DNA from 3 places in the Clostridioides sp. ZZV15-6598 genome. Region 2 is predicted to be linked to each of the others. Evidence: riboswitches for the same ligand, from Rfam matches in the RefSeq annotation. Region 2 holds a riboswitch; each other region holds the start of a gene.
What was found. A riboswitch is a leader RNA that binds a small molecule or an ion and turns the genes downstream of it on or off. The one in region 2 is predicted to bind cobalamin.
Positions count from the first base shown of each region.

Region 1: linked by a shared signal. The riboswitch ahead of KGF50_RS09540 (ABC transporter substrate-binding protein) and the one ahead of KGF50_RS09200 (ABC transporter substrate-binding protein) in region 2 are both predicted to bind cobalamin.
Region 3: linked by a shared signal. The riboswitch ahead of KGF50_RS12700 (cobyric acid synthase) and the one ahead of KGF50_RS09200 (ABC transporter substrate-binding protein) in region 2 are both predicted to bind cobalamin.

Region 1 is NZ_JAGWCS010000038.1:3,984-7,248, reverse strand. Features, by position in the region: gene KGF50_RS09545 (dihydrodipicolinate synthase family protein) at 61-954, shown strand; cobalamin riboswitch at 1,077-1,257, shown strand; gene KGF50_RS09540 (ABC transporter substrate-binding protein) at 1,458-2,588, shown strand; gene KGF50_RS09535 (iron ABC transporter permease) at 2,662-3,265, shown strand, end outside.
Region 2 is NZ_JAGWCS010000036.1:19,310-22,574, forward strand. Features, by position in the region: gene KGF50_RS22545 (ABC transporter permease) at 1-289, opposite strand, end outside; gene KGF50_RS09200 (ABC transporter substrate-binding protein) at 289-1,869, opposite strand; cobalamin riboswitch at 2,010-2,177, opposite strand; gene KGF50_RS09205 (methyltransferase) at 2,385-3,083, opposite strand; gene KGF50_RS09210 (Rossmann-like domain-containing protein) at 3,086-3,265, opposite strand, start outside.
Region 3 is NZ_JAGWCS010000062.1:16,310-19,574, reverse strand. Features, by position in the region: gene cobS (adenosylcobinamide-GDP ribazoletransferase) at 1-574, shown strand, start outside; gene KGF50_RS12705 (histidine phosphatase family protein) at 595-1,209, shown strand; cobalamin riboswitch at 1,264-1,443, shown strand; gene KGF50_RS12700 (cobyric acid synthase) at 1,563-3,077, shown strand; gene KGF50_RS12695 (cobyrinate a,c-diamide synthase) at 3,117-3,265, shown strand, end outside.

The sequences.
Region 1 (3,265 bases), on a different contig from region 2:
AAACATAGACTATAAACATATTAAATGAACATATCAAAATAAATTTTAGGAGTTTAAATTATGAAAGCAGAATTTTTGACACCAGTTGTTACAATATTTGATGAAGACGGAAATTTAGATAGAGAAGGAAACAAAAAAGTATATGACTACCTTATAGATGGGGGAGTAGATGGTTTAGTTATAATGGGAAGTACTGGAGAGTTCTTTAATATGTCTATGGATATGCAAAAAGAACTTATAGATTTAGTGATTAATCATGTTGATAAGAGGGTTAAAGTGTTTATAGGTGCAAGTCGTATGTGTGCAGATGAGTCTATAGAACTTTCAAATTATGCACATACTAGTGGAGCAGATGGAGTTATGATAATAAGTCCTTATTATTTCTCACTTGATGATGATAGTATTGAACTGTTTTACAGTAAGATAGCTGAAAACACAGATGCTGAAATATACCTATATAATTATCCAGATAGAACTGGTTATGATTTAAGTCCAGAACTTACATTAAAACTTGCAAGAAAGCATAAAAACATAGTTGGATATAAAGATACAGTAACTTTAATGGGACATACTAGAGATTTAATAAATACTATGAAAACAGAGTTCCCAAATTTTAAGATATATAGTGGATATGATGAAAATTTTATACATAACTTAATGTCTGGAGGAGCAGGATGTATAGGAGGATTATCAAATCTAATTCCAGAAGTTTGTTCTAAATGGGCTGAAGCTTATAATAATAAGGATATGGATAAAGTTATTGAAATTCAAAAATATATTAATAAAGCAATGGATTTTTATTTAATAACAAATCCATTTATACCAGCAATGAAGAAAGCTATGAATATTAGAGGATTAGAAATAAGTGATTATGTAACTGCTCCATTTATAAAACCAGATGAAAATCAAGTATGTAAAATTAAAAATTTAATGGATGAATTAAATATAAATTAACGAGATAAAGAGTGTTTTAAATTGATTTTTATAGTCATTTTAAGCACTCTTTTTGAGTGGATATATTAAATCAACCTTGCAAAGTAATTAACAATAAACTACAATTATCTTAATGAAAAATTAAATGTAAATAATACTAGGGTACTATTTTAGTTTAATAGGGAAAGTGATGTAAATTCACTACAGCCCCCGCTACTGTATACGGATACAAAATCAAATCCACTGAGATTCATAGTAATTTTGGGAAGGTTGATGGAGGACAGGCCGTGAGTCAGGAGACCTGCCCAGTATTACATAAATACAATTTAGGGTGGAGATTGTAGTTTATAATAAAATGAGATATCAATTCATTTTTTATAAAATTGATATAGAAGCTTCTCCTTGCTAATTTTGGAGAAGTTTTTTATTTTACTAAAAAGCTATATTAAAAAATTTAATTTTAGTAAAATGTTTTTTAGATATATGTAGCCACTCATAAAAAATAAAATAATGGAGTGAAAGAGATGAAATTCAAATCAAATGTTTTAAAGCAGTTTTTTTTAGTTGTAATGGTAATTTTTTTGGCGGGAGGTATTGTAGGTTGTAGCAAAAAAGACAAAACTAATGAACAAGTTAGTAATGGGAAAAAATTAGAATTAAAATATGCAAGTGGATTTAGTGTTGAGACTTTAGAAGATGGAATTAAAAAGGTTATTGATGGAGATAATAGAGAACTAATTTTAATTCCTAAAAAGATAAAAATACCTGAAAAATATAAAAATGCAAATATAGTTAGAACACCTGTAGATAATGTATTGATAGCATCTACAACACAAGCTTGCTCTTTAAGGACAATAGGTGAGTTAGATAGTATAAAAGCAGTAACAACAGAAGAACAATATTGGACTATCAAAGAAATTAAAAATTTAATGAAAGATGGTAAGATACATTATGTTGGTTCAAATTTAGCACCAGATTATGAAAAAATAGTAGACTTAAATCCTGACTTGACTATAGTGAGTAGTGGTTTATCAGAAGCGGATACAAAATTTATAGATAAATTAAAAGAATTGGGACTTAACTATGTTGTAGATAATGAATATAAAGAGCAAAATCCATTTGGAAGAATGGAATGGACAAGCTTAATCGCTGCATTCTATGATAAAGAGGATATAGCTACTAGTGAATTAGATAAAACAGTACAAAAAATAGAAGAGGTTAGTAAAAAAATAAAAAATAAAAGCAAACCTAAAGTTGTATGGGCATCTGTATATGAAGGTAATGCTTATATAGCACCTAAAAATTCATATGTAGATAATATGATAAACATGGCAGGTGGAATAAATGCTTGTGCCTCAATAGATTCAAATGAAGGGCGAGTAAGTATTGAGCAATTACACGAAGTGGCAAAAGATGCAGATATATTTGTATATTCATCAAGTTCAGATTATGCACCAAATTTAGAGTCTATAAAATCTAGTGCACCAGTGTTAGCTGATTTAGATGTTGTCAAAAAGGGTAATTTATGGGTGTTTGCTCCAGATTATTATCAATCAGTGGATAAGACAGATGAATTAATAGTGGATTTAGTTGAAATGTTTCACCCAGGTACTACTGGTGAAAAGATTAAGCACTATATAAATTATGATAAATAATAGATAAGATTAAATTAACAAGTAAACTTTATAAATTTGAGTGAATGTAGTTTTTATTAAGAGGAGTAGATAGATGGACTTTATCAATAAAAACAGAATTAAAAATACTACTATATTTGTAATCTTAATTGTAGGTATAATACTTACTTTTTTGATATGTGTAGCATTTGGTTCTGTAAAAATCGAATTTAAAGAAATAATAGATGTTGTATTAAGAGGAATAGATAGTACAGAACACTATAAAATAATTTATAATATAAGGATTCCCAGAGTCCTTGCAACTATGGTAGGAGGTGCATGTTTAGCAGTATCTGGTATTCTACTACAGATATTTTTCAAAAACCCAATAGTTGAACCATATATATTAGGTGTGTCTTCAGGTGCCACTTTATCAGTAGCACTTATGATTTTAGGTGGGTATACATTAGGGTTTGAAAGTATAAATTCAATGAGTATATTTATAGCAGCATTTGTAGGAGCTTTAATTGTAATGTCTATAGTTATCCTATTTGCTAGCAAAGTAAAAAATATAACAACGCTTTTGGTGATAGGAATTATGACTGGATATGTATGTAGTGGAATTACAAATATATTACAATCATTTGCAAATAATGAAAAATTGAAGGAATTTACGATGTGGTCTATGGGTAGTTTTTCTGGATTTACATGGGAAAAAG
Region 2 (3,265 bases):
CTTCTGTGATAGATGTCTTTTTGATATAGGAAAGTCCTAAATCTCCAGTCATAGCTTTTTTAGTCCAATTAACATACTGGACTATAATATTATCATTTAACCCTAATTCTTCTCTAACTCTTTCTATTTCTTCATCTGTAGGAGCAGAAATACCATCCATACTTAAATATTCAACTGCTGGGTCACCAGGTGCTATAACCCCTAATATAAATCCTAGAAAAGTTATTCCTATCAAAATAGGGATAGTCATCAATATCCTTCTAATTAAATATTTAAATGGTGTTTTCACTACTTACTCCACTCCATATTTGCTAATGTAGTTCCATATAATGTAGGTTTGTACCCAGTTATTTTTTTATTATAAGCAATTAAGTTAACGTCTTCAAATAATGGTATAGCTGATGGATGTTCTGCTGATATATCTTGAAGTTCATCATATATTTTACTTCTTTCATCTAAGTCCATTGTTTTTTCTAATTGACCTATTAATTCATCTGCTCTTTCATTTTTATAGCCCAATGAATAAGCTATATTACTTGACCCTGTGCTTCTCATATAACTATCAAATATAGAAAATGGTTCTGCATTTGGAAGACCTTGAGTGTGAAGTGCTATATCATAATTTCCTGTTTTTTGTGCTTCCTTAAAAGCAGCTCCATCAAGTATAGTTATTTTAGAATTTAATCCAACTTCACTTAATACAGATTGTATATACTCTGCTACAGTTTTGTATGGATAACGGTCTACACCATAAGATGGTATTATAAACTCTAACTCTTTTGTTTCCCCTTTTAACTCATTTTTTATGATTTTTTTTGCTTTTTCTGCATCATAAACAGGTTTAATTTCCTTAGCAAAAGGAGAACCTTGGTTCAATATATTCATAGTTGGAGTTCCATATCCTCCATAAAATTTATTTACTATAGTTTCTCTATCCAACAACAAACTTAGTGCTTCTTTTATCTTAACATTATTAAATGGTTCCCTAGTGCCGTTTGTAGATACAAATTGAGTTATTGTTGATGGAGATGTTTTAATCTCAAAATTTTCATCCTTTATTAGCTCACTAGCTAACTCTGGAGTAATAGCCCCTAAATCCATAACACCCATAATTTCCTCTGATTTAAGTGCTGTGTAACGAGTTTGTGCATCTTTAATTACATTTACTCTTACATTTTTAACTTTACTTTTATCTCCATAATAGTCTTGATTTCTCTCTAACGAAACAAATTGTTCTTTTTCTCTTTCTTTTATCTTAAATGGACCAGTTCCTTGTGCATATTTAGTAAAATCTCCTGTTTTTATATCAAAACACTCCGGACTATACATAGCACTTCCAAATCTAGCCATGTTGTATATTAAAGTTGATATTGGTTTACTAAAAGTAAGTTTAACTTCATAGTCAGAAACTTTATCCACACTTTGTAAATTAGGATATGTCTTTTCTATATCAAACGAATAAAAAGGTGAAGCTTTCGTTTTCATATTCATATAACGTTCAAAGTTTTTTACTACTGAATCTGCATTCAAATCTACACCATCATGGAATTTTACACCCTTCTTTATTGTAAATTTCCATTCTTTATAATCATCTGAATTTGACCATTTTTCTGCAAGTTCTGCCTTTGGTTTTCCATCATCACCCAGTCCTATTAGTGGTTCCCAAACATAAAGTATAGAACTTGTGTAGTAAGCATCTTGTTCACCTGGTGCCAAATCCCTAGCTGCTGCTAAGACTACTTCCTTTTCATTATTCATCTTACTAACATCATTATTTTCCTCTGGTTTACTACACCCTGTTATCAATGATAACATCAGCATAACTGCTAAAATTATACTACTCAGCTTCCCTTTTGAAATCTTCCTCATGATACATTTCCCCCTTATTTAGAAATATGAGCATAAAAAAAGTTATAGCAAATAATGCTATAACATCCCATTTTAATATGTATACTTTAACTTCTAAATTCCATATACAAAACAATAAATCTAGTTGCTCCCCCCTAAATTTATTTGCTAATATTTAATGTAGGTATCTGACTTACATTTCATTTTCTCAGCCTTTCCAAATAACATCTGTTGGCTATGTAGAATTTATCCATGCTTACAGTGATGGGTTCGTGTTGGATTTTCACCAGCTTCCCTACTCTTTAAATACGTTTATTCAATTCTTAGTTTAATTGTATGCAATCTTATATAAATTGTCAACTTAAATCAAAATATAGCACTATATGCAAAATTAAAAATTATAAATATATAGTAATTCATCTGATAAAAACACTACTTTTAATTTAGTATTTATATTTACTAGTTGTATATGTTACAAATTAAGTGTCTAATCTTTATTATGGAATATAAATATTTAAATTAAAATTTACAATTATCTATCTATTAAAGTCTATTATAAAAACAGATATTTTTTTTTCATATGGAAGGTAATAAGCTACTTTATCCCCTTTAACTACATTTTTCATAATATGATTGTATATAGTTTCATACTCTCCGCCTTCATCATAAGATTTAGCATACCTAACTATATCATCTTCACAAGTAAATGTCTGTCCAAATTCAAGACTTAATGGCATTAATTCATATTTAAGTTTCTTTTTATCTAATAATGCTTTTAAATTTTTTGAACTATGTCTTTCTACCATATCCATTCTTTTCTTAGATACTGGAATATGAGTTTTGGATTTATCATTAACAATTGCAATTAATCTATTACAGTGTTCATTAAAAAATTCTATATTCTCATATGAAAAAAATGAAATTAATATAGTATCAAATTTTGTATTTATCTCTTCAAAATCCTTGACCATATATCTAATATTGTTTATATTATTGTCTTTTGTTGATTTTTCTAAGTAATTTATAGCATTTTGATTTATATCAATACAAGTTATCTCTTTCAATTCTTTGCTTAAATACATATCTATTAAACCTAATCCACAACCTACATCACAAAAAGTTTGGCTATCTTTGATGTATGGAATTATTTCTTTAGCTAATCTCTTGTGAAAACCAGTATATTCACTTGCATCAACAAAGGATTTTATTGTAGTATCATTCCAATTCATTCTCATATTTAAATTTCCCCACTACCTTTTAAATTTACTTTCTGACCTGTACTGTAAAACATATTGTTTCTCTCATTTCCACTTATTATGCTCATTACTTTATCATGTTCTTTAATTACAAATCCTGATAAATCATTTACTCCATACTTAAATAATATAGGTGCCATTGGAGTTGCTGGACCTACCAA
Region 3 (3,265 bases), on a different contig from region 2:
TGGTGTTTTGATTACCGGGGGGCTTCATATAGATGGATTAGGGGATACATTTGATGCGATATACAGTTATAGAGATAAAGAGAAAATGCTTGAAATAATGAAAGATTCTCGATTAGGTACAAATTCGCTTTTAGCAATTATGTTTGTACTTTTATTAAAGATTGGATTTGTATATAGTATTATAAGTAATAATTCACTATGGGTTATAATATTCATGCCAATGATTGCAAGGTTAGGAGTAATGTTATTGACATATAAAACGGTAACACCAAGAGCAAAAGGAATGGGGAATTTATTTATAGGAAAATTGACTACAAGTATGTTAATAACAGCTATAATATACACATTGTTGATAGTTAGTATTATTGCTAAATTAATATTTTTAGTGCCTGATATAGTATTGATTAAGGTATTATGTTCAGCTATAGTAGTTTTTATATTTATAATATTGTTTAAAAATCATATTTACAAAAAAATTGATGGAGTAACAGGAGATATATTGGGTTGTGGAATAGAACTTTCAGAACTTGTATATTTGATTTATATATATTTGTTAATTTTTATGTTTATTTAAAACTAAAAAGTGGTGATAATGTGATAAAATTAATATTAATAAGACATGCTTTGACAACTGATAATGAAAAAGGAAGATTATCAGGTCATATAAATAGTTATATTAGTGAAGAAGGTAAATTACAAATAAATAAAATTACAAAATATATGAGTAGTGAAAGTATAGATAAGATTTATACAACTCCATCTTCACGTACTAAAGATACGGTAGAGAAAATATCAAAACTAAAATTAATAGAAATAGAAGAAAGAGAAAATCTAAGAGAAATTAGCTTTGGAGACTTTGAAGGAATAACTTTTGAAGAGATAAAAGTTAAATATCCAAAAGAATTTGAAAAAATGATAGAAGAAGGTAGCAATTATAGATACCCAAATGGGGAAAGTTTGATAGATTCATATGAAAGAGTAGCAAAAGAGATCGACAATATAATTTTAGAAAATGATAATTATTTAAATAGAAAAACAATACTTATATGTTCTCATGCAGGTACAATAAGAAACATAATAACACATTTGATTTCTGGTAGTTATAAATATCATTGGAACTTTAAAATTGATAATGCATCTATTACAATTTTGGAAGTTGATAATGGATTTACTGTAATAAATAAAATGAATTTTACTGATTTTATATAAATTAAACATTAAATATTAAACGATATGTGCTTATAAATTTACTATCAAAAATAGAATATTAGATTAAAATTAGGTTCTCAATTAGATGTAAAAAGGGAAAAAGGTTAGATGCCTTTGCAGCCCCCGCTACTGTGAAACCAACGAAACTATAAATACCACTGTCAATTTGATGGGAAGGTTATAGGAGTAGGATGAAGTTAAGCCAGGATACCTGCCTAATTTAATTTAAAACATGAGGTCTTCGGGGTGAAAGATTTTTAATTAATATATATATAAAAGTCCTAGCATTAGAAGCACTAGGACTTTTTTTAGTTTATTTTTAGGTAAAATTTAACTTTAAGGAGGGGTAGAAAGTGGGTAAAAAAGTAATGCTACAGGGAACTGCATCAAATGTAGGTAAGAGCATTTTATCAGCAGGATTGTGTAGAATATTTAAACAAGATGGTTATACTGTTGCTCCTTTTAAGTCACAAAATATGGCTTTAAATTCTTTTATAACTAAAGAAGGATTAGAAATGGGAAGAGCACAAGTATTTCAAGCGGAAGCTGCAAAAATAGAGCCGATAGCAGATATGAATCCAGTTTTATTAAAACCTTCTGGAAATCATAAAAGTCAAGTGATTGTAAGGGGAAAAGTTGTAGGAGAGATGCCTTCATCTGAATATCATGATTATAAGTTAGAGTTGGTAGATGTATTAAAAGAAACCTTTAATAATTTAAGCTCAGTGTATGACATTGTGGTTATGGAAGGTGCAGGGAGTACTGCGGAGATAAATTTAAAAGATAGAGATATATCCAATATGGGTATGGCAAAAATAGCAGATGCACCAGTAATAATAGTTGGGGATATTGATAGAGGTGGAGTATTTGCATCATTAGCAGGCACAATGCTTTTATTAGATGATGATGAGAGAAAAAGAGTAAAAGGTGTAATAATCAATAAATTTAGAGGGAAAAAAGAACTCCTACAAGATGGTTTAAAGATGCTTGAAGATATTATAAAAGTACCTGTTTTAGGCGTGGTTCCTTATATGGATATAAAAATAGAAGATGAAGATAGTGTAACAACTAGATTTAAGAAGAAAATGGATAAAAATGATATACATATAGAAATAATTAGAACCCCACATATGTCAAATTTTACAGATTTTAATATATTTGAAACACAAGAGGATGTAAGTCTTAGGTATGTCGACTATGGAGAAGCTATAGGGAATCCAGATATATTGATAATACCTGGAACTAAAAGTACTATAGATGATTTAAAATACATAAGAGAAAGTGGTCTTGAGTCACAAATTAAAAATTTACATAGTCAGGGAAAATTGATATTTGGAATATGTGGTGGGTATCAAATGTTAGGTAAGAAATTAAAAGACCCTTATCATGTTGAAAGTGAAATTGAAGAAGTAGATGGAATTGGTCTTTTAGATACAGAAACAATATTTGAAGAGGAAAAGACTACGACTCAAGTAGAAGCTACCATTATTGAATGTATGGGTGAATATATGAGCCACCTTAAAGGTAAGAAAGTAAAAGGCTATGAAATACATATGGGAATTACAAATCGCAGTAATAAAGTAAGTAGCTTAGACTTGATAACAAAAAAACTAGATAAAGAAGTCAATTATACTGAAGGAAGTGTAAATAAAGAAGGTAATGTAATTGGTACTTATCTTCATGGAATATTTGATGAAATAGATTTTACAAGAGCAATTTTAAATAATATAAGAAAGAAAAAGGGATTAAAAGAATTAGAAAGTACTGTAAGTTCCTTTGATGAGTTTAAAGATAAAGAGTATGATAAATTGGCAGATTTCTTGAGAGAACATTTGGACATAGAGAAGATATATGAAATTATGAAATAAGAATGACTTTATATTTATACTTTAGGTAGGAGGTGTATTATGAAAAAGATTTTGATTGCAGGTACTAGCAGTGGAGTTGGGAAAACTACAATATCATTAGGAATAATGCAGGCTTTAGTCAAGAGAAATATGAAAGTACAGCCGTATAAAGTAGGGCCAGACTATATAGACCCTTCATATCACACATT